DNA from 2 places in the Cohaesibacter intestini genome. Region 2 is predicted to be linked to the other one. Evidence: riboswitches for the same ligand, from Rfam matches in the RefSeq annotation. Region 2 holds a riboswitch; the other holds the start of a gene.

Region 1 (15,162 bases), on a different contig from region 2:
TCCCATGCGGGGACATACAGGGCTGTTGCAGTTGCAGTTGGGACCGGCGCCGGATCCGGCTCTGTTGCGGCTGCTGCAGATTGGCTCACAGCTTCATTGCGGCCAGGATCTAGCCTTTGGACTGGGGCGTTATGAGCTGTTCCTGACTGCCGATCAGGACTCGTCCTGTTGATCCTTGCGCCGGACGAAAGCGAGGAAGTCCTTCGACATGACACCGTGATCAAAGGCATCGGGTGGCGCGATCCGACCTTGCATAAACACTGCCATTTGCAAGGTCTTGGCGATGGTCTCCGCCCGGCTGATATAGAGATCCGCCGCCGCCTCGGGACACAGATCACGCGCGGTTTGGCGGAACAGGGTCAACCAGTCGGCGAAGTCTTCCGGATCGAGCCCCTCGAGCTTGAGATGGGCAGGAACAGGCTTGCCGCCATATTCCCGCGTCTGCATCAACATAGAGCGCCAGAATGCCTTCATCCGGTCCAGATGCTCAGGCCACTCCATGCTCAGGCCACCGGCAAACAACATGGCCAGCCGGGGATGCTGGCGGACCTTGCCGTAAAATGTGTCGACCAGATCCGAGACCTGCTGCTCGGTGATGGATGCGTGGAGCGGTTTGCCGGTACGTTGCTTTCTCACCAGAGGACGCCCGACCAACTCTTCGCTGGTAGCCGTGTGGGGGCCCATGCCGAGATCGTTGTCGTCTTCCTGCTGCATATCACTTTCTTTCCCGCAAGCCAGTATTCTAGGTGTTGAACCAATCCATTTGATCAAAACGCCTTCCCGGGTCATTGTCAAAGCGCTCGAGCCGAGCCCTGTCGCGTTCCTCGTCAAGAGAGGGGCGCACTGCGTACCATATCTGGGTGTCTTGTCGCCAGCTGGATTTCTGAGGCAGTCGTTTGAACTGTTTGACTTCCACCAGCATCCGGCGGTTCCAGCTCTGGGCCTGATGCAGATCGCTATGCCAAACGAAACGGCGTGCCATTCTTTCACGCAAACCACCGGGCCGTGACAGGGTGGGCACAACCATGGCAATGGATCCGAGATTGAAATGCCCGAGACTGGCAGTCGCTCCCAACACTGCCGGTGCAAACATTATGATGGCCTCTTCCAACAGAATGAAAGCCGGCGACCTGCCCATATGCGCAATGAAGCGCTTGATCTGGGTACGGAACTCCCCTTCCAAAATGCGCGCATCCAACCCACCAAACCGCGCCGCTGCAATCAGATCCTGCCGACGCGGCAGAGATCCCTCAGAAAGACGGTTGGCCGGAGCAAAGCCACTGCTCAAAGGAGAGAATGCGCCTGTCAGGCTCAGATGCATTCCGATGACAGTTGACAGAGCCGGATTTTCGACCACCTCCTCGCGCAAGAGCCGAGCACTCTGGGGCCAAAGGTCCGACACAGGCAGACAGGCAACCGCTCCGAGAACCTGATGCCGCACGAGCTGCAAAACGGCCTTGTTGATGCCATCGGTCATCGCATAGTCCAGAACACAGAGCAAGGCGAGTCCTTTTCATTCTTCAGCCGGTTCAGGCACCATGCCAGCGCAACTCGACCCATCTCCAGACATCAACCGTTTCATACTGATGGTCAGTTGGCGCCTCTATTCCGCAGCATCAATAGGCTCTTGATCGAACCTGTGCAATATGTGTTTTCGGGCCGGAATGATTCGTTGACCTCAACGCGAGACCTATTTTTCTTCGTGCGTACAAGGCGATATCGACTTATTTCCGAAGCGGCGGGTTCAGAACTGTTAAAAACACCTTTTGACAACTGGGCAAGGCGATCGGGTCTGGTCAACAAATTGGGCTTACAAGACAGACCATTCCAAATGCAGGATGGTCTCAATATTTCGGCAGGAAACCTGCATGCGACCATGGGTCCTGAGATTTGAGTGGAGAAATTGGTATTTAAATTCCAATCCACTTACGTCATACTCAAATCTTCGCCTTCTCATATATGAGGTTATTTTTCCGCGCGCCCAATTGTTCGTGTAAATAAAAACAATAGTAAATTCAGGACTAAACCCCACCTTAACTCTCAGCATTCCAATGCACAGCCCAATTTCAGCCTATCAATTAAATTTTCAGTTTAAAAAAAATCATTTAACAATAACTAAAGTCATAATTACAGCCATACATCACTGAACAAAATTAAAATATGTTTTTATCAAATCACAATACTGTCAATTTATAAATATCATAAAATTATTTTCCTGAATTTTTCTAGATATTCTTTTTATTGACTATTTAATACACTTTTCTCCTAACTTTATAAGGAAAAAATCTGGCCTTTTTCAAGAATTTCCCCGTATAACCACTTTTACTATGGAAAAGTGATCTCCTGTAAAATATACTGAAACACGGAGAAACTAAGACTGCCCGACCGGCATTTGTCCCCCAAATCGATGCCGTATAGGAGCGCGGTTTCTCCCAAGACGGTCCCCACATCTAACCGTCACGAGAGGTCGTCGGCAACGACGGCCTCTTTTTGTTAACTGTTGCCCTTGCGCCACGCCAACAGTCTGAACAACCGCTTCTTCATTAAACCACCTTGATCTGGCCGCAATGTCGCCGTATGGTTTGGCCATCATCATGAGAAGGGCTGGCGCCCTCGCCAACCTGCCAACCGCGGCAAGGTGGCACCTATTACGGGATGTGGCGGCATCTTTGCAAACCGCGAAGATGGCGCAAACACGCGGATATTCCCATATCGTCGCCAGTCTTCCAAACCGTGTCAGGTGCACCAGGCGCTTTGACATGCAAGGAAGGAACAAAAATGTTTGAAGCAGCCGATTTCGATCGTCACCATTCTGCAGAGTCCGATTCCATTCTGGCACAAGGACATGGAAAACGGATTTCATCTCCCCTGAAAGCACCCGTCGATGCGATTGCCTATGAACGGGCGGTACGCACCATTCTCGAGGCTGGGTTCAAGGCACGGGTTTTGTCCTGGCGATCTGCCTATGATCTGGGCGCACAGAACAATCTGTCCCTCGAAGCGCTGCGGGAGCGCGTCAGCCAATGCGTCCGGTTGATTGATGCCGGTCTGGGTTGTGCGATTGACGAAACCCTGTTTGCGGCTTTGGTTTTTCATTATGCTCCGCTTGCGCGCGATATTGCCCGTCAGCCCCGATGATCCAACTGTGCGCACGGGTCTCAACGCACCCTCGGCTTGGTCAGCCTTCATCAGGTTGAGCGGGAGCGCTGGATCTTGTCTGCCGACTGGAAAATCCGACCTTCCTGAATGCGCCCCTCGCGGATGGCCGAGCGGATCCAATCGACCGCTTCGGACGGGTGATCCGGGTCGGGCTTGAGACTGTTGGATAAAAGCAGCAAGTCATAACCCGCTTCCACTGCTCTGAGCACCGCTTCACGGGGTTTGGCGACCTTGCGCACTGCTCCCATATCGAGGTCGTCAGTCATGGTCAAACCCTTGAATTGCAGGCCCCGCTGTAGCACATCCCGGATCAGGGTCCTTGAAAAGGTGGTCAATTCACCATTGTCCTGCTGGGAAATCCGTACATAGAGATGGCCGGTCATGATCATGTCGGCCAGCCCCTGTCGGACCAGCAAGGAGAAAGGTTTCAACTCCTCCGGATCCCAACTGTCGCGAATGTCGACAAAGCCGTTATGGCTGTCCTTGTTGGACAGACCGTGGCCGGGAAAGTGCTTCAGGGACGTGTTGATGCCATAGCGGCGATGGGCGCGGATGAAGGCAGCCGCATAGGCGACAACCGTATCAGCATCAGCGCCATAGGCGCGCAGGTTGCGGCCTATGACAGGATTGTAGGCGCGATGAAGATCTGCAACGGGGCCCAGATTGAGCGTGAAGCCCATTTTGGCCAGTTCGCGGGCCGCCACTCCATAAAGTTTTTCTGCACCCGCCACATCTCTTGTCTGGGCGACACGCAAGGCAGACGGTAGACGCGTGAAGCCCTGCTTCTCGCGCAGGCGCTGAACAGCCCCACCTTCATGATCAACGGCAATATGGGTGACCTTGGCATTGTGAAACAGGTTGTTCAGCCCCTGCACATCACGACCCGAGCCAATATTGCCCGAGAGATAGACGACTGAAGAGGCCCTGCCCTTTGCCACATGATTGGCAATGGAGCGGGCAAAACGACCCTTGGCGCTCTTGCCGGAAAAGCCGATCATGATCAGACGCCCAATCGCCCGATCCAGATCAGCGGCATTGACGATGTCGGCCTTGATCAAGGCAGGCGCAGCAAGAGAACCGGCAGCCAGTTGCAAGGCCCGACGACGAGAAAGCAAGAAAGGCTGCTGCATGGATAGGTCCGCTGTTTGTGCCCGATGGATCCGCTTGGACGCGTCAAAACCAAGGCACAGGCGTGCCTGCATGATTCTGACGAGCCGATTTCGCTTCCCTTGAAGCCAGAGCTTTGAGTCGAAATCAAGGCCTCGGCAAAAAGCCTAGTCGTCGAGGCGCGCGATCAGGTGATCAAACAGCGGATTGGAGGCTTCGAAAATATAATCGAGGCTTTTGACCGACACTTCCGTCGCCCCCAAAGCCCTGAGGCGTGCGGCGATCGGATAGACCGAACCTTCGGGCGCATGCAATGTGACGAACCCTTCCCCATGGCCGAGCGGCGCATAGGCATTGGCGTCGGCAAATTCATCACAAATCTGCTGACTGACAGAGGCGGCATCAAAATGGGCGGCGGTGATTTCGCGCCGGGTGCGGGCAGCTTCCTCGGCCTGTATCCGATCAAGAATTTCGCTCAAGGCAAGGCGGGCCTCTTCCGACCAGTCCGTTGTGAGGGAGGCGACCAGATTGGCCTCGGAGCGCAAGATGACACCATCATCCAAGATCTTGAGATTGTTGGCTTCAAGGGTAGAACCGGTCGAGGTGATGTCGACAATCACGTCTGCGGAGCCTGCCGCCGGCGCCCCTTCGGTCGCGCCAAGGCTCTCGACGATCTTGTAATCGACGATCCCGTGGCTGGCAAAGAAGCTGCGGGTCAGGTTGATATATTTGGTCGCGACCCGCAGGCGGTGACCATAGCGGGCGGGCATGTCGATGGCGACGTCGCCCAAATCTTCCATGGTGCGGACATCAATCCAGGCCTTGGGCAGGGCTATCACCACATTGGCATGACCAAAACCGAGCTTGATCAACAGATCGACATAGCGCTCCGGCGTGGTCAGATGCTCGCGGATCAGATCCTCGCCCGTCACCCCAAGATGGACGGAACCGGCCTTCAGTTCCTTGGCAATTTCAGAGGCTGACAGGAAGGCGATTTCGACATTGTCGATGCCTTTGAGGTGACCGCGATAATTGCGTGCTCCGCCGGGACGGGCGACTTTCAGCCCAGCACGGGCGAAGAAGGCGTTGGCGTTTTCTTGCAGGCGGCCTTTGGAGGGCACGGCGATGATGAGAGGTGACTTGCTCATGATAATCTTCCCTAGCCCTCAGCTTTGTTCAAACGATCCAGCCAGATCACAAACCCGATGGCAGGCAGGGCCTCGAGCGAAAGGTTTGCATCAACGCGCGGGGCCAACAGGCCCAGCAGGCGATCATAGCGACCGCCACCGGCAACCGGGCTGGCTTCGTCTTCAAAATTCAGCTCGTAATTGAAGCCGGAATAGTAATCGAGGCGGCGGCCGAAATCGGCCTTGAAGCAGATGGGTGCGTCGGAAGCAACAGACGCCTTGATCGCTTCAACGCGCTCTGCAAACTGGCTCAAGGCGTCTCCCAACGGATTGCCTTCAGCCGCATCAAAGGCTTGCAACTGAGACAGGCTGTCATCAAGCGAACCGGAAATGGCGAGATAGCGAGAGATGGTGTCGATTTTCCCAGCGTCCCAGCCTGCATTGGCTGCCAGCTCGGCCTTTTCCATGTAACGCTCTGCAATGTCGCCGACAGAGCGTCCGCCAACCGCGGCAAGACCGGCAATGTCGAGCATTTCCTCGACCGCGTCGCGCACGGCGGCAGGATCCTTGCCTTCAAGAATACGGGCAAGACCGGCAGAGGCTTCCTGATCATCCGCCCCACCCTGAGCCAGACGCTTGAGCATCTTGTCGAGCAATGCCCGGTCGCCGAACGCCCCTTCAAGGCGACGCTGCCAGACGGTTGGCGTTTCCAGCGCCGTCAACAAGGCCGAGAAGAGCGCATTGTCGCCAATGGTGACAATCGGGGTGCGGTTCGACAGGCTTTCGACAAGCTTCAAGGCCCCGGTGAGGCTGTTGGCGTCAAAGCTAACACCACCTTCAGGGTCGAACTGTTCAAGGCCCGCCTGCCAGCTTTCGCCGGGCAGATCGTCACCACGCTGGCGGAAGACCGGACCAACACAGGCATAATTGGCAACTTGATCAATCGGGGCCGAGGAGAGATGGTGCAGGCAGGCCGGAATGGTGAATTCGGGCCGCAGCGCCATGGCTTCGCCATTGGCACCGGGGGCCACATAGAGCCTGCGACGGATGTCTTCTCCGATCAGATCGACAAAGACATCGGCATGAAACAGCACCGGCAGATCGATTGCGGTGGCACCTACGGCTGCAAATTGCTCGGTCAGCTCGGCCCGCATGGCATCGGTCATATAGGTCATGTCATCTCCTTACCCGGTTGCCCGGGGATCTTGGCGGCCCCTGTAGCCGCTGAGCCGAATTCACCCGGCAGCGTTGGCTGCAGCGCGGTCGGCGGCTTGGTCGGCCAGCATCTTCCTGACGGTATCCACCAGATCGGCAGTGGCCACTTCGACCTGTGCCGGGCGGCTTTCGCGCCAGGTGGCATTGTCCTCGATCTCGGCGGACAGGCGCTTGCCCTCTTCAAGATCCTTGATCTGAACGATGCCTTTTTCTTTCTCATCTGATCCTTGAATGATGGCCAGCGGACAATCGCGCTTGTCGGCATATTTCAGCTGATTGCCGAATTTCTTCCAGTTGCCCTGATAAAGCTCTGCCCGGATGCCTGCGGCACGCAGGTCCTGCACCATTTTCATGTAATGGCCGAGGCTTTCCACGTCGCCATCCATGACGGTGACCAGAACCGGGGCAACCATTGGGTCATTGCCGAGTTTGCCGAGATTTTTCAGCGCGGTCATCAGGCGGGAAACGCCGATGGAGAAGCCGGTTGCTGGCACATCGCGGCCAACGAAGCGCTTGACGAGGCCATCATAGCGACCGCCGCCGCCGACAGAGCCAAACTGAACCACTTCGCCCTTTTCGTTGGTCACATCAAACAGCAATTCGGCCTCATAGACCGGGCCGGTATAATATTCGAGGCCACGGACGACAGATGGATCAATCAGGATGCGGTCCTTGCCATAGCCGCAGGCATCGAAAATTTGCTGCATGACTTCGAGTTCGCGGGTGCCGTCATTGTCCATTTCCAGCGTGCCTTCAGTGAAAGCAATCACTTTCTCGACATTCTCGGCGCTAAGGCCTGCGCCCTTGGTGAAGTCGCCGGACTCATCCTTGCGGCCTTCGCCAAGCAAAAGGCGAACCCCTTCGGGGCCGAATTTGTCGAGCTTGTCAACCGCCCGCAGCACCATCAGGCGGGCTTCGACATGCTCATCGCCACCAAAGCCGATTTCGTCCATCACGCCATCAAGCACCTTGCGGTTGTTGACGCGGATGACATAGTTGCCGCGTTCTATGCCCAAGGCTTCCATCGTGTCGGCCATCATCATGCAGGCTTCGGCATCGGTCTGGACGCCCGGCGCGCCGACGGTATCGGCATCGAACTGCATGAATTGGCGGAAGCGGCCCGGCCCCGGCTTTTCGTTGCGATAGACATAACCGACGCGATATGTGCGGTATGGCAGCTGGATTTCGTTGATATTTTCCGCGACGTGACGGGCCATTGGCGCGGTCAGATCATAACGCAGGCTCATCCATTGCTCGTCATCATCCTGCACGGAGAAGACACCGGCATTGGGGCGATCGGTGTCGGGCAGGAATTTGCCCAGACAATCGGTATATTCGAAGGTAGGCGTCTCAATCGGGTCAAAGCCATGATGCTCATAGACGGCCTTGATCTTTGCGAGCATGTCTTCGGTTGCGCGAATGTCTTCGGCAGTCCGATCCACAAATCCGCGCGGCAGGCGGGCCTTGAGCTTGTTGGGCTTTTTCTTGTTTGCCTTGTTCTGGGCCATGATTGGACGTCACTTCGTTCGGGTTGAAAGAGGTTCAGGCTGCCTTTGTTGGAGCGGCGAAAACTTGCCAGATCCACAAATGCACCCTGTTCGGTCTCTTCCCTAGCCCATCACTCAAGGCGCGACAAGGTTTTAGCCAGAAACAATTGGCGCAAAGACCCGTTTTTCTCTCGCTTGTCGACAAGCATCATCACTTTGCCGTATCAGCAAAAGGTTGCGCAGACATGACAAAGGCAGCGCCTCAAGGCGCTGCCTTCGCAATTCGAGAAGTCGGTGAAAGGCTCTCGGGCCGGTCAGCCTTGCTGTGCTTCGCCTTTGGCCTCTTTAAGGACTTCAACCTGATGGGGATAGGGAATGGAAATATTATTGGCATCAAAGGCTTCCTTGGTGGCCTTGATGAAGGCGAATTTCAGTTCCCAATAATCAGCCGCCGCGCACCAGAGGCGGACCGTCAGATCGACCGAGGAATCCCCCAGATTGGTCACCCGCACCCATGGGGCAGGCTCCTGATGGACGCGCTCATCCGCATTGGCCAGATCGAGAAGGACTTGCATGGCCTTGTCCATATCGTCGTCATAATCGATGCCGAAGACTAAATCACAGCGGCGGACCGGATGAGCGGAATAATTGGTGACAATCGATCCCCATGCTTTGGAATTGGGCATGATGATCTGCACATTGTCCGGCGTCGCCATCTCGGTCACGAACAGATTGATATCCTTGATCGTGCCGGCCGTGCCGCCAATGTCGACATAGTCGCCCATTTTGTAATGGCGAAAGATGATCAGCATAACGCCAGATGCCACATCGCTCAAGGTGCCCTGCAAGGCAAGACCAATGGCCAGAGACGCTGCACCCAAGACCGCGACAAGGCTGGTTGCCTGAAACCCGAAAAGCTGAAGGACCGCGATGCCGACAAAGGCCAGAATGAGCCAACGAACCATAGACGAGGCGAAACTGACAAGGGTCTGATCAAAGCGGCGTATGCGCGAAAGGCGATTGCGGACAATCCGTCCGGCCATTCCAGCCACCAGATAGCCAATGATCAGGAAGGTGAAGGCCTTGACGACATTGATAATAAGGGGTGCATAGGCCCCCAGTTCGTTGATCAACTCATTCATGCTAAAACTGCTTCTGGTTTGAACGATGTGTTACCTTGCTGATCCGATCAGTGAACAGAGGGAGTTGTCGATCGCAACAGCAAAGTAGATTTACCTACAGTCTTATATCAAATACAGAGCAAAGCAAATGGTTGCATTGCCACAGGCCTCAAAACCGGCTTTGGGTGATCAGGCCGCATTGGGCCGTGTGAAGCTGTCGCGTTCACCCTCGATCACGTCACGACAATAGCAGCCTTCAACATGATCATTGACCAGTCCCATGGCCTGCATGAAGGCATAAATGGTGGTCGGGCCGACAAAGGACCATCCACGCTTTTTCAGATCTTTGGAAATGGCTTTCGAAATGTCGGTTTGGCTGAGCTTGACCAGTTCTTCATAGATCGGGCGGTCTGGACGATCTGAGGCACCGGGTTCATGGGCCCAGAAATAGGCTGCCAGCGAGCCGAACTCGCGGCGCAATTCCTGCGCCCGTTTGGCATTGTTGATGGTGCTTTCAATCTTTTTGCGGTGACGGACGATGCCCGCATCGGCAAGACAGCGCTCAATGTCGGCCTCGGAGAAGGCTGCCACCTTGTCCATGTCGAAATTGGCAAAGGCGGCGCGAAAATTCTCGCGCTTCTTGAGGATCGTGTACCAGCTCAGCCCTGACTGAAAGCCTTCAAGGCAGATCTTCTCGAAAAGAGTCCGGTCATCGGCAACCGGGTGGCCCCATTCGTCGTCATGATAGGCCTGATAATCGGGCTTACCACCGTGCCACCAGCATCGCGCCTTGCCATCTTCACCGATGATCAGTCCGTTGTCTGCCTGTTGATCTGCCATTGTGCTTCCCCCGCTCAATCAGCGCACACGTTCCGTCTTTGTTCTTATTGTGATTCCGCTATGGAGTCAATCAGGCGCACGCGCGGACCGAACGAGATCGACGCAGGGCGGACCGTTGATGCACTTGGTGCTATTCCGAGGGGGCTTGCGGGACGTTGATGGGCGCCGCCTCATTGGCTACGGATCGCATTGCCTCATAGGCAGCGACCCATGCTTCATCCGGCATCTTGGGACATGGACGATAGGTCTTGTCATAGTCGACCAGGCGCGGCAAGAAGGTCAGATCCGATCTATCGGTTGGATCGCTTTTGAGGAAGCCCATCTCCTCGAAGGTGAAGGCGATCCGACCATCATCGGTCTTGGCAGTCACCGCTTTCTTGAGTGATTGCCCCGTTTCCTGCCCGCCAATGAAGGACAAGGTTCCCTTGCCATCAAAACGGAACATGCGCATCGGAATGAGCGTATAGTTGGGAGAGGTGAAGGCGTAAACATAGCGCAGGCTGTTGGCATTGCCAGCATCGTCGAGGGTGGCCCTGTTGTTGGCGTCGCTCTGCTTTTCCCGCACACGCATGCCCACGGCCCGCAGAACGGCATGCGACATGGCAAGGCGGTGATAGAAGCCATCAAGGCCCTCAACCGCATCATTCAAGCGGTAGGCCAGCGACTTGTGCATCACATCATCGACCGGCCATGGGTGAGACCCGTCAGGAAGCGGAGGCCAATAGTCTTTTGCTCGCTGTTTCACGTCTGCCAGATAGGCTCGATATTGTTCATTGGTGACCGGGCCAAAACTGCACGCGTCCTGATCCGATTCCCGATAGAGATATGGCCAGGCAATGTTGGCCATATAAATGATCAGGATGAGGGACAAAAGAAAGCGGGGAAGAAGCGATACCAAACGCTTGGCAAAAGGCGGCATGTCAGTCTCCGGTGGTCAAACAGCACGTCCGGGCACGACCAGTATGGTCTTGTCTGGGCAAGAGGAAGCTTGTTTCTTTCTGCTTCTTCCGAGACGGAACAAACAACAAAAAAAGCCCAAGGGTATAGTCCCTAGGGCTTTTAGACCATTTTTTGCAGATTGTGAACTTAGTCGAACAGGGCGTCGATGTCGTCCTGGCTGGCCACACCTTCTTCGCCCCCCAGAGCCGGGCCGTTGAGCAGTGCGTCGTCGCCGGTCTTGGCCAACGGATTGTCCACTTCGATTTCCTGGAAGTGGTCGATGCCGCCCCAGATTTCCATCATGCTGACGATGCGCTCTTCGATGAAGCGCAGAACGTTGACCACCTTGGTGATGCGCTGGCCGGTGAGATCCTGAAAGTTACAGGCCTCGAACATCAAGACAACGCTATCCTGAATTTCATGAGTCCATTGGTCTTCTTCACCGGTCAGAACCTTGGACAATTTGTTGGCATTGTCATCGATCGTCTCGGCTGCGGCCAAAATCTGCTCGGTCGCCTGCTCGGTGCCCTGCACAATGGCGTCAAGTTCGTCGGTGACCCTGTTCATCTCTGCGGAATGCAGGCCATTCACATGCAGGGTGGCAATTTCGCGCTTGGTTTCGGCGATGGCTTCATAGATTTCGTCCATCTCCTTTTTCAATTTCAGCGCTTCATTCATCTCGGTGCGGTAGGTCTCCACCAGATTGGTGTTGAGTTCCTGAGCCGGCTCGATCAGGGAGCGAAGAGCTGCCAGCTCTGCCATGATCTGGTTGTGCTGCTCACCCGTCATCGCCGAATTGGCTGCTGAGGTTTTTTGTGGCAAGGCATCGCCCAGAATTTGTTCGATTCGAAATGGTTTCGTAGCCAACGCCATTTCCACTTTACTCCCACAGATCATACTTCGGATGCGCTCCGCCCTATTAATAAGTAGAAAAACTTAGTGAGCGGCCGCACTATTTTCATCAAGGGTAATCCTTGCGTTGCAGAAGTCTATCTTGGCTTTCGTTAAGATAGGGTTTTTGGAAACTGAAAAATGAAATTTTTATCTACCTGTATTCGTTGTAGAAATCTTGCTGCTTTTCTCACTCCTTGCCATCGACGCAAAGATTGTCACTGTGGTGCCATATGTGCTGTTTGCTTTCTGCAAGACTAACAAGCAAAGAGAAGAAACCGGACCGACCCCTGTCGGATTTTTGATTGGGCTGGTGACTGGCTTTTTTTCGGTCTGTTGGATAGTGTCTTTTCCAGTCAGACAGACAGCCCTCCCTGGATGGGTTGCAAAGTCCGTCCAAATGCGACCGATATTCAGTAAGACATGCCCAGATGCTCCGATTGTTCGACAGATTGCCGTTCCCTTTTGCCATGCTTGTGATTGGTGCCAAGCGGATGGCATGCATCATGCTGGCTGCTGCCTGCCTGACCCTGTCGGTTCAAGGGTCTGTTTTGCACGCTGCGAATTTTGCCGACACCGATATCGCCGACGGATTTTACAAGACGGTGTTCGGGGCAGAAATCCGGTCCCTTAGCTGGGGAAGCCAGACGAACCGGGTCAAGAAATATGTCACACCGGTAAAGATCTGGATCGACAATCGCGCCCGGCTCAATCGACTGAAGACAGTCAGGCAGTTTGTGCGCAATCTGCCCAGACAAATTCCCGGACTGAAGGTTCGCTTTGCCCGGACTCCTAAGGATGCAAATTTCCGTATTTATATAGTCGATGCCAAAGATTACGAGGAAACGGTGCGGTATGAGGTGTTTGGCCAGGCCAACATGGAGGTGCCGGGGCAGTGCATTGTGCGGGTTCTGTCCCGCAGATCGGGCATCTTGCGTTCGGACGCGGTGATCGTATCGGATCAGGGCCTTTCCCTGTTTCGCCGCTGCATGGTGGAAGAAATCCTGCAAGGACTGGGGCCCCTGAACGACGATGCAAGCCTCATCCACTCCGTTTTCAATGATACCAGCACGTTTGATCACTTTACCCGTTACGACCGGCTGATCATGAATATGCTATATAATCCGGATGTTAAACCGGGCATGACCTTGAGGCAGGTGCGTCCAATGACCCCTCGCCTGCTTAAAGAAGCCAAACGGATCGTTGGCGCGCGCTAAGCCCTCTGACCTGCAAAGTCGCCTCATCCTGACAGAGTGTTTTGCTCCGCTCAGTCTGGATCACGCGCGCCGGATTGGTAAAGAATATTGGTAAATTTTTCCTTTTTTTACACTTTCTTTACGCTGACTCCATTCAGGCATCCAAGCAAGCTTTTGTTTACCTTTTTGTTTGGTTTCAAGCCTACACTGAGATCCATAATTCGGGAGCATTTTTTGAATTTTGCTCCATAAGTCAGCTATTCGCCCCGGCCGCTCAGTCGCCGGATGACGTCGATAATGTGTTGTGAGTCTGTCGATGAAGCGTCTTGTTTATTCTCTTTGTGCTGTTGCACTGAGCAGCGGCGGTGTGATTTCCACGCCCGCTGATGCCACTTCCCTGCGCTATGCACCGCCACCGCCGGTGATGCTGAGCGCTGACCGGATCGATCCATGGATCATGCAGTTGCGTCCCGGTCAGGTCCGCGCCGTTCCAACAGAGGTGCGGCCAAAGGTCAATCGCAAGCATTATGCCTCCGTACCGCGTCAAGGTCGGACACAGGCGCTGTCGGCGAAAAAGACCAAACGCCGCGCTCCCACCATTGATCCACGTTTCTTGCCCACAGTGGTCGATTATCAAGGCCCGCACAAGCCGGGGACCGTGATCGTCAATACCAATGAGCGCTATCTCTATCTGATTGAACGGGACGGCACAGCCCGCCGCTATGGCGTTGGTGTCGGACGTCCCGGCTTCGAATGGGCGGGCGCCCACAAAATCACCCGCAAGGCCGAATGGCCAAGCTGGCGGCCACCGGCAGAAATGCGCGCCCGTCAGCCGGGTCTGCCTGAATTCATGGAAGGCGGTCCACGCAATCCACTTGGTGCCCGCGCCCTCTATCTGGGGTCCACCCTGTACCGAATTCACGGCTCCAACGAGCCCTGGTCCATCGGCCAGGCGGTCAGCTCCGGCTGTATCCGGATGCGCAATCAGGATGTTCAGGACCTTTATGAACGGGTCGGTGTCGGCACCAAAGTGGTGGTCATTTAAAACCGCCCCTTCAATAGCATTTATAAAGTCAAAAAAGTTGAGAGAGAGATCCACATTGGATCTGTAAACTGGGCTTCCTTCGGGAAGCCCTTTTTTTGCGACGGTTTCAAAAAAAACGCCCGCATCCGATCTCACGGACCGACGCATAGGCATCAAAGCTACGGTCCAGCCGCAGCATGGAACAGTCAAACCGGTTGAGTGGGATCAGATATCGAGTTCGATGAAGGAAACCGAACGCAGGCGCTTGTCATGATACATGCGGGCATCGGCAAGGGTCGTCAGCGAAGACATGGAGCCATCGCCTTCGAAGAAGTGGACCACCCCCATGCTCAGGCCGAAGGACTCGAACCCCTTCTCGGCCAGCGATTGCTCGACTTCGTTGATCTTTGTGCGCAGGTCCTCGGCCTCGAGCGCCCCGGCACGCGGGAAAATCTGCACGAATTCATCGCCGCCCAAACGGAAGACCCGGCTATCAGGGTCGATTTCGGACAAATGCTGCGCCACAAGGCGCAGGGCACGGTCGCCTTCTTCGTGCCCCAGACTATCATTGATCCGTTTGAAGCCATCAACATCGACCAACATCACGATGGCATTGCGCATGGCATTGGGATCGAACATCGCAAGAACCGGTGAATCCTTGGTTTCGAAAGCCATGTCATCAAGGCATTCCTGCAAATAGGCTTCACAGGCCCGGCGGTTGCCTTTGCCTGTCAGGGCATCGGTATTGGCTTCAGCGACCGCAACCCGCGCCTCCAACTGGGCATTGTCAGCCTGAAAGAAGGGGCCATACAGAGCTCGCACTTCGCGCAACAAGGTTACGGTCTCATGAACATTGCCCGGTTCGTGATCATCAGCCAGAAGCGCAAAGCCAACGCATTCCTTCTGCATATCCTTGAGCGACACGCCAACCAGATGCCTGATGCCCAGTTCCTCAGCCAACTCGTGCCGGGCGAAGCATTTCGAAATGGCACTGGTGGTGATGATCGAACTGCAGAAGTCCATATCATCGTCCGGCGCGATATCGGGGATGATGCC
Region 2 (15,162 bases):
TGGGTAGTTTTCACCGAAGGATTCAGCAACGATGGTTGCGTAAGGAAGAACGGTGGAAGAACCGGCAACCTGAACCTGATCGCGGGCCTGAGCAGCGGTGCCGGCGAGAATGGTGGTTGCAGCAAGAGCAGCTACACTAGCAAAAGAAGCAAATTTCACGTGACCTCTCCATAAGTCAGTTTTTTGAACGGACAGGTCTTCTATGACCCAACATGACCGTTCTTGATAGGTACGGGCGTCTTGGCATCGGGCACGAAATGTGCGCTCGCAAAAGCCGTCAATCGCTCGAGACAGGCGGACCCTATCGCTCGGATGTGATGGGTATATGACACTTATATTTCAGTATTATGACAATTTAAGAGTCTGTATTTGTTGGAGAATTTTTTGGATAGTCATTTTACTGTCACAAAGTGTCAATCTCTGTGACAGGGAGTCGCACGTCAAAGGTCGCACCTTCCCCTGCCTTGCTCTCAATCAACAACTTGCCACGATGGCGAGTCAAAATATGTTTGACGATCGCCAACCCCAGACCAGTGCCCTTTTGCTCACGCGATGAGGCAACATCAATGCGATAGAAACGCTCGGTCAGGCGTGGCAAATGCTCTGCCGGGATTCCGGGGCCGAAGTCTCTGATTTTCACCGAATAATAGGATTTCCCGTCGGCTGGATCATCCAGAAGGTTGCAGAGAATTTCAACGCGCTTACCGCTCTGACCATATTTGAGGGCATTTGAGACCAGATTTTCAAACACCTGAACCAATTCGTCCCGGTCCCCCGACACCCAGCGATTGACAGAACAGTCACAGGGGGTGATGGCAACATCATACTCCTTGGAGAGCGGGGTCAGGGCGTCGGCCACATGGCGCACGATTTTGCTCAGATCCACCCGCGTGTCAGGCTGAACATGGGCTTTCATTTCAATCCGCGACAGGGACAACAGATCCGAGATCAGCCGTGACATCCGTTCGGCCTGATCGAGCATGATGCCCAGAAAGCGCTCGGTTGCCACCTTGTCGCCACTGGCAGGCCCTTGCAAGGTTTCGATGAAGCCAATGACAGACGCCAAAGGCGTGCGCAATTCATGGCTGGCATTGGCCACGAAGTCGGCCCGCATCCGCTCGATATTCTTCTGCTCGGTCTGATCATGCAACAACATCAAGATAAAGTCCGGGCTTTCCCCGGCTGGCTGGTCGCCGGACAGATGGATCGGCGTCACCCAAGCCTCGTAAAGCCGCTCGCTGTGGTCTTTAAGGGAATATTCCACCTTCTGCATCTGCCCGCCATCCAGCACATGATCCAGCGCCGCCAGCATGTCCGGCTGGCGGATGCGAAAGGACAGGGGGTCCCCTTCCTTGACATTGCCGAAGATGGTCGAGCCAGCCTGATTGGTGAACCGCACGATGCCGCGCCGGTCAAGAATGAAGCAAGGGTCCGGCAGTGCAGCCGCCAGCTTGCGCATGTGAATGTCCGGCATCATGGTCAGGCGGCGTGCTTCGGCTCGCACCTTTAGCCTCGTCACCTTGGGGCGTCGCGGCAGGATCATGGTTGCCAAGACCACAGCGCCCATGACAAGCGCGACATGGAGAAGCTGGATCTGGTCCTGAAGATGCAGCCACAACAGGCCTATGGCCGCAACCACCAAGGTCCAGCGAGCGTGCGCCAACCGGTTCAGGGGACCGCTATCCAGAATATAGCCATTGGCGGCAGCATCATCCGGCGTCAGTCTTCTTTTCTCAGGGGTCATTCTCGTTCAATCCATCCAGAAGCGTGGCAGAAACAGCACCAGTACGGTTAGCAATTCGAGGCGCCCCAACAACATGCCAAAAGAAAGCAACCATTTTGCAACATCATTGAGCGGCTGGAAATTGCCTGCCGGACCGATGATATGGCCGACACCTGGCCCGACATTGGCAATGGCCGTGCCTGCCCCCGACAGGGCGGTGACAAAATCCAGACCGGTGAGTTGTAGCAATATGCCGAGCACCAGAAAACTCAGAACATAAAGGAAGAAGAAGCTCATCACCGCGACCGAGACACTGTCATCAAGCGGATAGCCGCCATAGCGCTTGACGAAAACGCCATTGGGGAAGACGATCCGGTTGATATGCTGCTTGATCACCTGAAACATCACCTGCAACCGGAAAATCTTGAGGCCGCAAGCCGTTGATCCCTGACAGCCGCCGATAAACATGATGAAGAAGAAAAAGGCGATGGTGAACGGCCCCCATGCCTGATAATCGGTCGAGGCATATCCGGTGCCGGTCATGATCGAGACCACATTGAAGGCTGCATGGCGCAAGGCTTCGCCGCCCTGAAACAGGCCGGACTCGATGGCATAGAAGGCCGCGATCGAGGTGAAAAAAGCCAGCAGACCGAAAAAGGTCAACACTTCGGAATCCGAAAACAGGCGCCTGCTGTGGCCGCGCAGTGCCTGAATATACAGAATGAAGGGCAGGGAGCCGATGATCATGAAGATGATGGCGATGATTTCGATCTGGGCACTGCCATAATGACCGATGGAGGAATCGTGCGAGGACAAGCCGCCTGTGGCGACCGTTGTCATACCATGGACGACCGCATCCAGCGCATCCATCCCGGCAGCGTGATACAGAATGCTGCAAAGCGCGGTAAAGACGATGTAAAGAGCCGTCAGTCCAGCCGAAATCTGCGTCGCCCGCGGCAGGATCTTCTCCGCTGTGCTGAAGGCCTCTGCCTGAAACAGCTGCATGCCACCCACCTGCAACATCGGCAGGACGGCAATTGCCATAACGATCACACCCAACCCGCCAAGCCATTGCAGAATGCCCCGCCAGAGCAGAACGCCTGCCTGCATTTGGTCAAGGCCTGACAGGACGGTCGAACCGGTGGTGGTGATTCCCGACATGCTTTCAAAGAAGGCATCCGTATAGCTTGGGGCGGCTCCTGACCATAGAAGCGGCAAGGCCCCAAAGGCCGCCAGAGAAAACCAGGACAGGACCGTCATCACAAAGGCCTGCCGGAGGGTGAAGTCCACCTTGCCACTCCGCGTTGCCAGCCAAAGCCCGCCGCCGACAAAGACCGTGATTGCGCCTGAGGTGGCAAACACCCGCCATTGCGGGTCGCCAATGGCGAAATCGACGAGGGCGGGCAGGAACATGGCTGCTCCCAGCACGGAAAGCAGTGCGCCGATCACCAGCAAGACAGGCCTTACATCGAGCAACATCTGGGAGCAGTGCCTTCCTCAAAGAGACAATCTTGTCACAGCTGGCCGCGAAGGGCCATGTGGACAGGGTCAGTTCAGTGTGATGCTTCGGTTCGGGATATCAAGCGAAAAGGACGGGATGATCACCTCAAACAGCGAACCATCCTCTGCTTCCATCTGAAAATGTCCCGACATGATACCGGACTCGCTGTCGAGCGGACATTGAGAGCTGTAGGAGTAAGAATCGCCTGCCTCGATCAGCGGTTCTTCGCCGACGACCCCACGGCCGCGCACTTCCTGAAGGCGGCCTTGCCCGTCGATGATTCGCCAATAGCGTGACCGCAACTGGACATCGCTCTGTCCCAGATTGCTGATTTCGATGTGATAGGCCCAGACATGGTGGCCTTTTTGCGGTGAAGAGCGGTGGGGCTGATATTCCGTTTCAACCATCACCTGCACCGAATCTGTTATCGCTTTATAGGTATACACGCTTTATCCTCGGGAGCGGTCGCCTGACGGTCTGCCCATCATTTGGTCGCCATGATTTCCCGTCGAGTCAAGACAGAGAAACCAATGGACTTCAAGTGTTTCTAGCGAAAAAGTTATCAAATGTGCATGGCAATTTGGTTGGCCAAGCCCCTTATGAATGACAAAGCCCCCGGACTGGCCCTTGGTTCAGTCCACGAGACACAAGCGCCCCAAGACTGAGCTGCATGGAAAGTGACGATTATGTTTGACGCCCGCCTGCGCCGCTTCATCGATCCACCGATGAATGAAACCGGACGATGGATTGCCCGAAACGGCATCACGGCCAACCAGATCACCAGTCTTGGTTTGCTGCTGGGGGTCCTGGCGGGAGTTGCGATTGTCATGGAGGCCTACTGGCTGGGTTTGTCGGTGTTGCTGGTCAGTCGGGTTATGGATGGTCTTGACGGTGCGGTGGCCCGCGCCAGCCGCAAAACCGATCTGGGCGGCTATCTCGACATTGTCTTCGACTTTATATTCTACGGCCTCATCCCGCTGTCCTTTGCCTTCGCGCGTCCGGAAGACAATGCCCTGCCGGCGGCCGTTTTGCTAATGGCTTTCTATGCCAACGGGGCAAGTTTTCTGGCCTATGCGATCATGGCCGAGAAGCGCCAGATCAGCACCGAAAGCCATGGATCCAAGTCGCTCTACTTCACAGGTGGATTGGCAGAGGCCGGTGAAACATTCGCTGTTTTCGCCGCCTTTTGTATTTTCCCCGACCATTTCGCTCTGATCGCCTATGTCTTTGCTGGCGTTACTGCTATCACCACCATTTCGCGGATCGTGCTGGCGACCAGAGTGTTCAGCCATGATGATCTGTCAGACGAGGATACGTCCCGGACATGAAGCTTTCTCACTGTGCAATCGATGGTTTGACCTTCGCCTTTTACAAGGCGCGGGGCGATTTTCAGAACAAACTCGTTCGTTGGTCGACCAGATCGCACTATTCCCACTGCGAAGTGATCTTCTCCCTTGCGGAGTTGGAGCAAACGGTGCTGTGTCATTCCTCCTCCTCGCGAGATGGAGGCGTTCGGTCCAAGGACGTGTACTTGCATCCGGACCATTGGGATCTGGTTCATCTGCCCCTATGTTTCTTTGATCCCGAACGGGCGGATCGCTTGCTGACAGAATCTGCCGGCGCGCGCTATGATTATCCCGGCATCCTGCTCAGCCATGTCTTCTCTCTCAATCGCCATTCTGAAAGCCGCTGGTTCTGCTCGGAATTCTGCGCGGCGCTGATCGGGATCCCGAACCCGCATACCTACAGCCCGCAGGCTTTGTATGATCTACTCATCTATTTGCGGATCGAAACCGCAGCCCTGTGGGCCGATGATTGCCAACAAAAGCCAGTGGCAGGTGAGGCATCTGGCAAAGGGGCTGACAAAGTGTCCGGCAAAAAACAAGCCTGCGGCTGTCAAGCCAAAGGGGCCTGATCCCTTACGGCAGGATCAAATGCCCATCGTCGCCAATCGGGAAAGCCCCATGAGCGATTTCCCACAAGTAGCCATCCGGATCGGCAAAATGACCTGAATAACCACCCCAAAAGGTATCCTGCGCCGGTTTCTTGATGCTGCCGCCTGCTGTCTCTGCCAGCGTCAGCACGCCATCCACCTCAGCTCGCTCGCGGCAATTATGCGCCAACACGATGCCACAGGCCCCCGCTTTGGGTTTGAAATCAGGGTCGGGCAGTTCCTCTGCCATTTTGTCGATCGGATAGAGCGCAAAAACCGTCCCGGCTGTCTTGAAAAAGGCAATGCCGTCCTCTGGCTTGTAACCCGTTTCCCAGCCCAGCCCGTCGCGATAAAAGGCGACCGCGCGCTGAAGATCATCCACGCCCAACGTGACAATTGAAAGTCTCGGTTCCATATTGATCCCTCATTCTCTCTGGTTTGTCGCCAGCCTAACAGATCACAGCGCGCGTGTCAGACGAAGAAAACAAAAAGGGAACAAAAGGCGCGATCTTATATTGGAGTATAGAATGATTTTCTTGAGTTTCGGACGCATGGTGTCAGATAGGGTAACTGAACCCAACTAAGAACTGAATATTGGAATTATTTTTCCTCCATCGCGATGACTCTAAGATAGCCTTTCTTGCGTTTTTTGGCATCAGATGCACAATGGGCCGCAACGAACAAAGGGGATGTCGTCAGGGGCATCCAGAACAAAAACAGTTCCCGCACACTCCCATTCCTCCCGAACCCCAGCGCGATTGCGGTGCGGCCTCTGGCTGCGACCCGATCAGGAGAAGCATAATGAAACATTTGATGACCCTCGCCCTGGCCGCCTTTGGCCTGTTGACCGCGCCGGTTGCCGCTGCAACCTTTGGCCCGCTGGTTTCCCCGCAGACCCTTTCGACAACCGATGCCAATCCGCTGATCATCGATATTCGTGGCAAAGGCAAAGACGGCGTCAGCCTGTTTGAGCAGGGCCATATCCAAGGGGCTGTGAATGCGCCTTACGGCCTGTTCCGTGGCACCAAGGAAAATCCCGGCAAACTGGTCTCCCCGGAGCATCTACAAAAGGTACTGCGTGAGATCGGCGCCACCAAGGACCGCGCCACAGTGATTGCCTATCAGGGTGCCAACATCTCCGACTTCGGTGCCGCTGCCCGTGTTTACTGGACGCTCAAGTCCGCCGGTTTCAAGGATCTGTCCATTCTCAATGGCGGCCTGAACAACTGGACGGAAGCCAGCCTTCCACTGGCCAAAGGGGCAGCAAGCCTGACCCCGAGCACCATTGAGGTCACCTTCTCCAGCCAGTGGCTGGCGACCACCGATGACGTTCTGAAAATCGTCAATGGCGAAGAAAAAGCCCGTCTGGTCGATGCCCGTCCGGAAGAATTCTGGAAAGGCGAGAAGAAGCACCCGGCAGCCGCCAAACCCGGCACTCTGCCGCAGTCGGAATATTTCGTCCATTCCAGCTGGTTCGACAGCAAGCCGGTCATCGCGGACGCTGCCAAAGCCAAGGCGCTGGCAGCCGAAGCTGGTTTCAAAAGCGGCGAACAGCTGGTCAGCTTCTGCAATACCGGCCACTGGGCTGCCACCAACTGGTTCGCCCTGTCTGAACTGGCGGAACTGGACGATGTGAAACTCTACCCAGATTCTCTCGTTGGCTATTCCAATGCCGGTCACGACATGGCCAACACCCCGGGTCTGTTCCAGACCCTCATCAAACAGGTAACGGGCAGCTAATCCGGTGACTGATATCACAGCAAGCATCGAGCCCCCGAAAAAGGGGGCTCGCATTCTTTCAGGTGCGGCCCTTGGCGGGGTGGCCCTGTTTTTCATTCTGGCTCTCATGGCCTCCGCGGGCGTCCGTTATGGCTTGGTTCTGGCCATCGGCATCGGCTTCGGTCTAACGCTCGAAGGCTTGCGCTTCGGCTTTGCCGGTCCATGGCGGGCGATGATCCTACGCCGCGAACCTGCTGGCCTGATTGCCCAATTGCTGGCCATTGCTCTGGTGGCACTGGTGGCCTTCCCGCTGCTGGCGGGGGACAATCCCGAATTGATCGGTGCCCACGGGGCTGTGGGCTATGCCATGGTTGGTGGAGCCTTTGTCTTTGGCATTGCCATGCAGTTGGTCTTGGGCTGTGGCTCTGGCACCTTGGTCAATGCGGGCAGTGGCAATCCGGTCAGCGTCGTCGCTTTGCCCTTCTTCGTCATCGGTGCCTTTGCTGGCTCTTACCATCTACTCTGGTGGAATGGTCTGGGCTCCCTGCCGTTGATCGTGCTTGAAGGCACCACCGGCCTTGGCATCACCCTTGCTGGCCTTGCCCTGATCGGCCTTCTGGTCTGGGCTTTGGCCCCTAGGGAAGCCCGCAAGATCCCGCGTCGTCTGATCATTGCCGCTCTGTTGTTGGCCGCTTTGGCTCTGGCCAACTTTGTCGTTGCCGGGCAGCCATGGGGCGTCGTCTATGGCCTTGGCCTTTGGGGGGCAAAAGTCTCCACCGCCTTGGGCGCGGACCTGTCTGCCTCGCCTTTCTGGGCCAACGAGGTGCATCACGAACGGCTGATCAGCAGCCTGCTGACCGACTATACCTCGCTGACCAATCTGGGCATTATTCTTGGAGCCTTGATCATTGCCGTCTGGCGTTCAGGTCTTGGGGCGCAAATCCCCAAACTGCCACTCAAGGCATGGATCGCCACCATTGTAGCGGGCTTCCTGCTGGGCTACTCCTCGCGCCTTGCGCTGGGCTGTAATGTCGGGGCCTTTTTCTCGGGCATTTCCACCGGCAGCTTGCATGGCTGGGTCTGGTTCGCCACCGCCTTTGCTGGTTCCTGGGTCGGCATCCGCCTGCGCAAACCCTTTGGATTGGAGAGCTGATGATGGCCATTTTTGTGACAAGCCGTGCCATGGCAGCTTTTGCCACCTTTGCCGGACTGGCGGCCATTTTGGCGGTCGATCTGTCCAACAGCAAGCCGCTCAATCCTTACAGCGCACCCGCAGCCATCGCCTTGGGTTCGAACGAAGCCGCCAGCGGAGCCTTTTGCGCTTTGGTGCCGCCCAGCAAATAAGCGGCGCTGACATCATCAGACAAAAGAAAAGCCCGGAGGGACATCCCTCTGGGCCTTTTTGTTTGGGGGCAAGACCTGCTGGATCAATAGGTTTCCAGCGTGTGAAGCTGATCCGGTGCGACCGAATAGCGGGCCTTCTGCTCGTCGGTCAGCGGCACCGCCTTGCGCGTTTCGGCGCTGATCGGCACCCACAAGGTGCGTGCCTTGGCCAGCAATTTACCATCATTGCGGCGCAGAATATGGGTGAAGCGCTCGAAATGCCGATTTTGCCGCCCGCCAATCCATGTGCGGGCATAGACATCATCTTCAAGGAAGGTCTGTCTTTTATATTCGATCTCGTGCTTCATCACGACCCAGAACAGGCTGTTAAATTCATGCGGACGCGCCACATGACCCCAGTGGGTCACCGCCGCATCCTGCACCCAACGCAAATAGACCGTATTGTTGACATGGCCCAGCTCATCGATATCAGAGGGCTGAATGGTGATGTCGAGTTCAAACGGGATTTTCGGGTCGGGAAACATGAACCACCTGCTAATCTGATCAAAGCTCCAATCTGGCGAAGATAACCGCAAAAGCAAGTGGGTATTTTGTCCCACAAATGCCCTCAAAGACGCGCCAGAGCCTGCTCGAAATCGTCCCACAGATCTTCGACATCCTCCAGACCGACCGACAGGCGCAACGTGCCTTGGCCAATACCAGCGGCGGCCAACTGATCATCATCCAAACGCTGGTGGGTGGTGGTGGCCGGGTGTGTGATCAGGCTTTTGGCATCGCCCAGATTGTTGGAAATCTTGATCACTTTGAGGGCATTTTCCAGCGCAAAGGCCTTGCCCTTGCCGCCAGCCACATCAATCGCCACCATGGTTGAGCCACCGCGCATCTGCCGCTTGCAGAGTTCCGCCTGCGGATGGTCGTCACGGCCCGGATAATAGATCCGCTCGATCGCCTTGTGACCGGCCAGCCGATCGGCCAGCAATCCGGCGCTGCGGGTCTGTTCCTTGACGCGCAGCGGGAAGGTTTCCAGACCCTTGAGCATCACCCACGCATTGAAAGGCGACAGGGATGGGCCGGTATGCCGATGAATGTCTTTGAGTTCTTCTTCAATGAATTGCTCGCTGGACAGCACCACACCGCCGAGACAACGCCCCTGACCATCAATATGCTTGGTGGCCGAATAGATCACCACGTCGGCGCCGAGCGCCAGCGGGCTCTGCCACAGGGCGGTGGCGAACACATTGTCCACCACCAGCCGCGCGCCAGCTTCATGAGCAATGGCCGCAACGCCAGCAATATCAATCACCGAGAGAACCGGGTTGGTCGGGCTTTCAAGGAAGCAGGCGCGGGTGTTTGGCTGCATCGCCGCTTTCCATGCATCAAGATTGGTGCCATCGACCAAAGTGCATTCCACACCAAAGCGCGGCAGCAGCTCGCTGACAATATAAAGGCAAGAGCCAAACAGGGCGCTGGCCGCAACCACATGGTCGCCCGCCTTGACGCAAGACAGCATCGCTGCCGTCACAGCCGCCATACCCGAGGCCGTCCCACGCGCCGCTTCTGCCCCTTCGAGCAAAGCCATCCGCTCTTCAAACATCGAAATGGTCGGGTTGGCATAACGCGAATAGACATAGCCGGGTTCTTCGCCCTTAAAGCGGGCTTCCTGGCTTTCGGCGCTGTCATAGACATAGCCCTGCGTCATGAACAGAGCCTCGGATGTCTCTCCCCACTGGGACCGCATCACGCCGCCATGGACCATCTCGGTGGCCGGACGAAGGGTGGAAGGCTTTTTGGTCTCTGACATCACACAATCCTGTCTCTTCAAAGCCGGGAGCAGATACACAAAACCCGGCAACGCTTGTTAAAGCACGACCGGGTTCATCTCTTCGTCCCCCGGCCTTTTAGCATCCTTATTTAACGTGGCGGCAAGCCGACCGGCTCAAATGACCACGAAGTAGATTGCTTATAGGAGGAAAGGGCAGGGCTGTCAACAAATTGGCGGTTTGAACAAAAAAGAGAGGCAACCATGGTTGTCTCCCTTCAGAAACGGTTTCAAATGGCGTCTATCTCACCCGAACCAGCCCTTGACCTTACCCCAGATCGAGTTGTCCGGTGCGGCCTCGGCCGAACCCTTGACCACGTCGGCGCCTTTCAATTCCGGCAGGTCTTCGCTTTCAAAATGCTCTTCATCGGCTTTCACAGCAGCTTTTTCAACCACCGCATCGGTGACCACAGAGGCAAAGCTCTTCATTTTGGCGAGCGTTGCCGGGCCAGCCATGCCGTCAACATCAAGGCCGTTTTCTTCTTGGAATGCCATCACCGCCTTGCGGGTGCCAGCACCAAAAATGCCGTCCGCTCCGGTGCCAAGATCTTCCTGCATGGCCTTGACCGCAGCCCCGCGTGAGCCGACCCGCAACAGAACCAGCTCATGCAGCCCCATAGCGGTGAAGGTGTCCGGCCCGGCAATGCCGTCAACGGCCAAGCCGTTGGCTTCCTGAAACGCCCGGACCGCTTTCTCGGTGCCCGGACCAAAATCCCCGTCGGCATCAATGCCGAGTTTTTCCTGCAACCGCTTGACCGGTGCGCCTTTCAGGCCCCGTTTCAAAATGGACATTGATCTCTCCTCTGCTCGATCAAATGGCAATGATAATATGAGTGATGAAAACCGATTACATTGCGTGCGACTCGCACCCGCCCGCGAAACTCCGTAAGCACAATAACGGTTGTCAGAATTGCGGCAAGAGATATGTGTGAGGAGAGCATCATCAGGGCGTCCCAAACAGACAATCTGCCACTTACTGGCGAAGTTCGCGATTGCTCCTCCTCTCTCCCCTTGCTACACACAATCAAATCCACTCCATCCTGCAAGGCCCGATCCATGAGCGCTCTTTCCTTTCCCGGCACCGGTATTTTGAATGATGCAGACATTGCCGCGCTGGTCGAGGCGGGGGCGATTGGTTTTGATAGGCCACGGGACGCTGACCAGATCCAGCCAGCCAGCCTTGATCTGCGCCTCGGTTCCACCGCCTACCGAGTGCGGGCCTCGTTCCTGCCCGGTCCCAACCGCACGGTGAAAGAGCGCCTTGATCACCTGCAGCTCCACCAGATCGATCTGAGTGAAGGGGCGGTCTTGGAGACCGGTTGCGTCTATATCGTGCCGCTGATGGAAAGCCTGAAACTGCCCGACTTCATTGCCGCCGCTGCCAATCCGAAAAGCTCGACCGGCAGGCTCGACATTTTCACCCGCATCATTGCTGACAGGGCGCAGCAGTTCGACAAGATCCCCAAAGGCTATCAAGGCCCGCTCTATCTGGAAGTCAGCCCACGCACCTTTCCCATTTTTGCCCGTGCAGGCTCGCGCCTGACACAAATCCGCTTCCGGCAGGGTCGGGTGGTGCTGAGCGACGAAGAGCATCGCGCGCTCCATGCCACTGAGACACTGGTTGCCAGCCAGACCCCTTTCATCGCCGATGGCATTGCGGTCTCGATTGATCTGGCTGGCGAGGGCATTGTCGGCTACCGTGCCAAGCGCCATGCCGCCGTCATCGATGTTGACCAGCGCGATGCGCTCGACATGCTTGATTTTTGGGAGCCGATCCCGGGGCGGGGCAGGGGAGAGCTGATCCTTGACCCCGATGAATTTTACATTCTGGTTTCCAACGAGGCGGTCCATGTGCCACCGCTCTATGCCGCCGAAATGGTGCCTTTTGATCCGCTGGTCGGCGAATTCCGCGTCCATTATGCGGGCTTCTTTGATCCCGGCTTTGGCCATTCCAAGGTCGGTGGCTCCGGCAGCCGGGCCGTGCTGGAAGTGCGCAGTCACGAAGTCCCCTTCATTGTCGAGCATGGCCAGATCATCGGCCGCCTCGCCTATGAGAAGATGCGCGCGCGCCCCACTGCGCTTTATGGCTCTGGCATCGGCTCGAACTATCAGGCACAGGGCCTCAAGCTCTCCAAGCATTTCAAGGTGGTCTGATGGCCACACTGAAGACCATAGAAACCGAGTTCTATGCCGAACTGGAAGAGAAAAAGTCCCGTTTTCTTGCCTTTCTCGTACCCATCGACCAGTTCGAGGCTCGGCTCGAAGCCCTGCGTATCGAGCATCGCAAAGCCAGCCACCATGTCACAGCCTTCCGGCGCATACATGACGATGACCATATCGAGGAAGGGGCCAAGGATGATGGCGAGCCGGCAGGCACCTCCGGCATGCCGATGCTCAAGGTGCTGATTGGCCGCGAGTTGATCGATTGTGGGGTGATCGTGGTGCGGTATTTCGGAGGTACCAAGCTGGGCGCAGGCGGACTGGCCAGAGCCTATTCCGGCGCAGCCAGCCGGGCGATCGATGCCGCACAGCTTGTCGTTTGGCAGCGCCTGATGCAATATACGGTTAAGGGCCGCTTCGATCAGACCGCCGATCTGGAACGCCAGATCAGTCTCCTCGGGCTCGACGTACAAGACCGTCACTATACCGAAACCGGCGTCGATATTCTGGTCGAGGGGCCGGAAGCGCAAATCGAAGCCATGAAAGACTTTCTGCACGAGTTGAACCTCTATTGAGGGAACGGAACCGGTCATCCCGCCGCAGGGTCATTTGTCGCACAGGCTCAGTAAATCAAATTTAAAGCTTTTGGTTGCATAACCAATGGGCGTTTGCTCCACCTTGCCCAAAAGGCTCTATGGCCGCCCAAACGCGCAGAAGATATGAGTTTACACTTGCTTATGATTATTGTGTGAGTATCGGAGCGCCCGTGCGTCACTGTTTCGGGAGCCAAATATAGCGATCTGACTGTGTAGGTTGCAGTTGCTCGATATGCAAAAGATGATGAGAGCGAAAGATGATGGAATTGAACGTTTCCGAGGATTTTGATTTCCAATCCGAGGAATATTCAGATCTGTATACCCAATCTGATTGCACCGCCTTTCAGCATCCTGTCTGGCAAACCGCCATGCAACAGCATGTGCGCAAACAAATCGGCCTGCGCAACAAAACCCTGCAATTTCGCTGTAAGAAGAGCGGTCAGCTTGTCGGCATATTGCCTCTTGTCGCCCGCAAGAAAATGGGCACCAACATTCTTGAATTTGCCAATCTTGGATTGGTTGATTACGCCCTTCCCACTTTGCATACCAATTTCTGGCAATGGGTTCCGAACCCCTCCACCCTGAGTGTCGAGCTTGATCGGGTGCTGGGCCGCTATGACATGCTGCGTATCAAGCATATGCCGTCGAACGATCCGAACTTCCTGCGCTTGTTGCCCAACGCCTGTATGGAGCGAGCCAAATTCAGCGCCCATGTCGCGGAATTGGGCAGCGACTATGACAGCTGGCGGACGGACGTCATTTCCAAGGCTGAGCGCAAGAGCCGCGACAAGAAACGCCGCGCCATGATGCGCAATGGGGATTGGCAGATGAATCGCCTGACCGATCCCGCCGATATCACCGAGGCCTTCAACCATCTCAAGCTCTATCACAAGGAGCGTTTCGCGGATCGCCCTGGCAAGGACATGCTTCAGGATGGCAGCAGTTTCCGCTTCTATGTCGATCTTGCCTGCCATTCGGCCGAGTCAGGCTTCTCGCGTACCTATAGTTTCACCTATGACGGCGATATCGTTGCTGTCCAGTTTGGATTGCATGACGGCGACCGCTATCTCTATTTGATCATGGGCGTGGATTATGAGCGCATGGGCAAATACTCACCCGGCCTGTTGATGACCGAGGACATTATTCGCGATTGCATTAAGGACGGTATCAAGACCTTCGATCTGACGGTTGGCGATGAACCCTACAAGGCGAAATTCGGGACCAAACCCGTAGCGATCTATACCCTGTGGCACGCCTCTTCCATGCTTGGAACCATGGGCCGAACGGTCGCTGATCTGATGCACAAACAGAAGGTTGGCAACAACCTCCTGCGCTGGATGTCCAATTAACACCGCATTGTGCGTCAATCAGGCCCCGGAAACAGGGTCACCGGATCCCCGTCCTGCCAGACTGGCCATCTCCTGAAAATCGACGAAAACAGCGCTGACTGTTCATGGCCCTGAAGCCATGCAAGCAGACGCGGCGGCACGGCATCATCAAACCAGTCTCGATCGGTATTGGCAAATTGCCGTACAAAGGGGAACAAAGCAATATCGGCCAGCGCTATCCGGTCTGCAAACAACTGATCATGCCGCATCAGACGGTCGATCAGTGGACTGAGCGCTGTCAGGGCCAGGTCCCGTTCCGTCTTTTCTGACACATCCTCATAGCGGGTCGCATATTTGTAGCGGTCCAGATGGTGCTTGAAACCGCCATCCATCTCGGCAATCAAATCCAGCATCTCGGCCCGCTTGCCGGCTTCAGGTGTGAGCCAGCCCTGTGGATCATGCTGATCAAGAGCCCAGAGCATGATGTCGAGGCTTTCGTCAATCACGGTGCCATCGGGCAATTGCAGCACCGGAATGGTGCCCTTTGGTGAAATTTCCAGCATATGGGCCGGTTTGGCCCTCAGCACGATCTCGCGCAGCTCCACGGTGATGCCGGATGCCCACAATCCCATCCGTGCCCGCATGGCATAGGGGCAGCGGCGAAAGGAATAAAGCAGCGGGCGGGTCATCATCATCGTCCTTTCGGCACGTCAGTCGACAGAAGGCCGTGTCAGCCTTTGCGTTGCTCGGCGAGCAACTGTTTCAACTCGGCTATCTCACCCCGCATCGCCCTGACTTCCAGCATCACGGTCGATGTTTCTTCATGCAGAGCGGCGCGGTCGGCCTCGGCTGTGGCTTCATGTTCGGACTGCATGGCCGAAACAATGATACCGATAAACAGATTGAGCACCGTGAAAGAGGTCATCAAAATGAAGGGCACAAAGAACAGCCAGGCCAACGGATGAGCCTCCATGACCGGACGGACGATCCCCATTGACCAGCTTTCCAGCGTCATGACCTGAAACAGGGTATAGGCGGA

Evidence for each region. Region 2 has a riboswitch for S-adenosylmethionine ahead of DSD30_RS00060 (O-succinylhomoserine sulfhydrylase). Riboswitches for the same ligand answer to the same signal wherever they lie in the genome.
Region 1: it holds a riboswitch for S-adenosylmethionine, as region 2 does, so the genes downstream of both, DSD30_RS11300 (hypothetical protein) here and DSD30_RS00060 (O-succinylhomoserine sulfhydrylase) in region 2, are expected to answer to the same signal.

The regions. Positions count from the first base shown of each region.
Region 1 covers NZ_QODK01000003.1:115,307-130,468, reverse strand. Annotated here, with positions in the region: gene DSD30_RS11315 (hypothetical protein) at 1-172, shown strand, start outside; gene DSD30_RS11310 (group III truncated hemoglobin) at 154-714, opposite strand; gene DSD30_RS11305 (ChbG/HpnK family deacetylase) at 743-1,501, opposite strand; SAM-I-IV-variant riboswitch at 2,585-2,689, shown strand; gene DSD30_RS11300 (hypothetical protein) at 2,779-3,138, shown strand; gene DSD30_RS11295 (glycoside hydrolase family 3 N-terminal domain-containing protein) at 3,189-4,289, opposite strand; gene hisG (ATP phosphoribosyltransferase) at 4,434-5,414, opposite strand; gene DSD30_RS11285 (ATP phosphoribosyltransferase regulatory subunit) at 5,426-6,568, opposite strand; gene hisS (histidine--tRNA ligase) at 6,629-8,116, opposite strand; gene DSD30_RS11275 (mechanosensitive ion channel family protein) at 8,410-9,237, opposite strand; gene DSD30_RS11270 (DNA-3-methyladenine glycosylase I) at 9,406-10,056, opposite strand; gene DSD30_RS11265 (hypothetical protein) at 10,187-10,975, opposite strand; gene DSD30_RS11260 (protein phosphatase CheZ) at 11,143-11,868, opposite strand; gene DSD30_RS11255 (DUF2927 domain-containing protein) at 12,318-13,103, shown strand; gene DSD30_RS11245 (L,D-transpeptidase) at 13,399-14,127, shown strand; gene DSD30_RS21880 (GGDEF domain-containing protein) at 14,332-15,162, opposite strand, start outside.
Region 2 covers NZ_QODK01000001.1:5,288-20,449, reverse strand. Annotated here, with positions in the region: gene DSD30_RS00115 (substrate-binding domain-containing protein) at 1-159, opposite strand, end outside; gene DSD30_RS00110 (ATP-binding protein) at 404-1,744, opposite strand; gene DSD30_RS00105 (TrkH family potassium uptake protein) at 1,751-3,202, opposite strand; gene apaG (Co2+/Mg2+ efflux protein ApaG) at 3,272-3,670, opposite strand; gene DSD30_RS00095 (CDP-alcohol phosphatidyltransferase family protein) at 3,911-4,552, shown strand; gene DSD30_RS00090 (hypothetical protein) at 4,549-5,139, shown strand; gene DSD30_RS00085 (VOC family protein) at 5,144-5,572, opposite strand; gene DSD30_RS00080 (sulfurtransferase) at 5,959-6,897, shown strand; gene DSD30_RS00075 (YeeE/YedE family protein) at 6,902-8,029, shown strand; gene DSD30_RS00070 (hypothetical protein) at 8,029-8,220, shown strand; gene DSD30_RS00065 (acyl-CoA thioesterase) at 8,304-8,744, opposite strand; gene DSD30_RS00060 (O-succinylhomoserine sulfhydrylase) at 8,828-10,021, opposite strand; SAM riboswitch at 10,099-10,178, opposite strand; gene DSD30_RS00055 (peptidoglycan-binding domain-containing protein) at 10,286-10,831, opposite strand; gene DSD30_RS00050 (2'-deoxycytidine 5'-triphosphate deaminase) at 11,096-12,193, shown strand; gene DSD30_RS00045 (IMPACT family protein) at 12,193-12,774, shown strand; gene DSD30_RS00040 (GNAT family N-acetyltransferase) at 13,053-14,144, shown strand; gene DSD30_RS00035 (glutathione S-transferase) at 14,159-14,812, opposite strand; gene DSD30_RS00030 (ion transporter) at 14,854-15,162, opposite strand, start outside.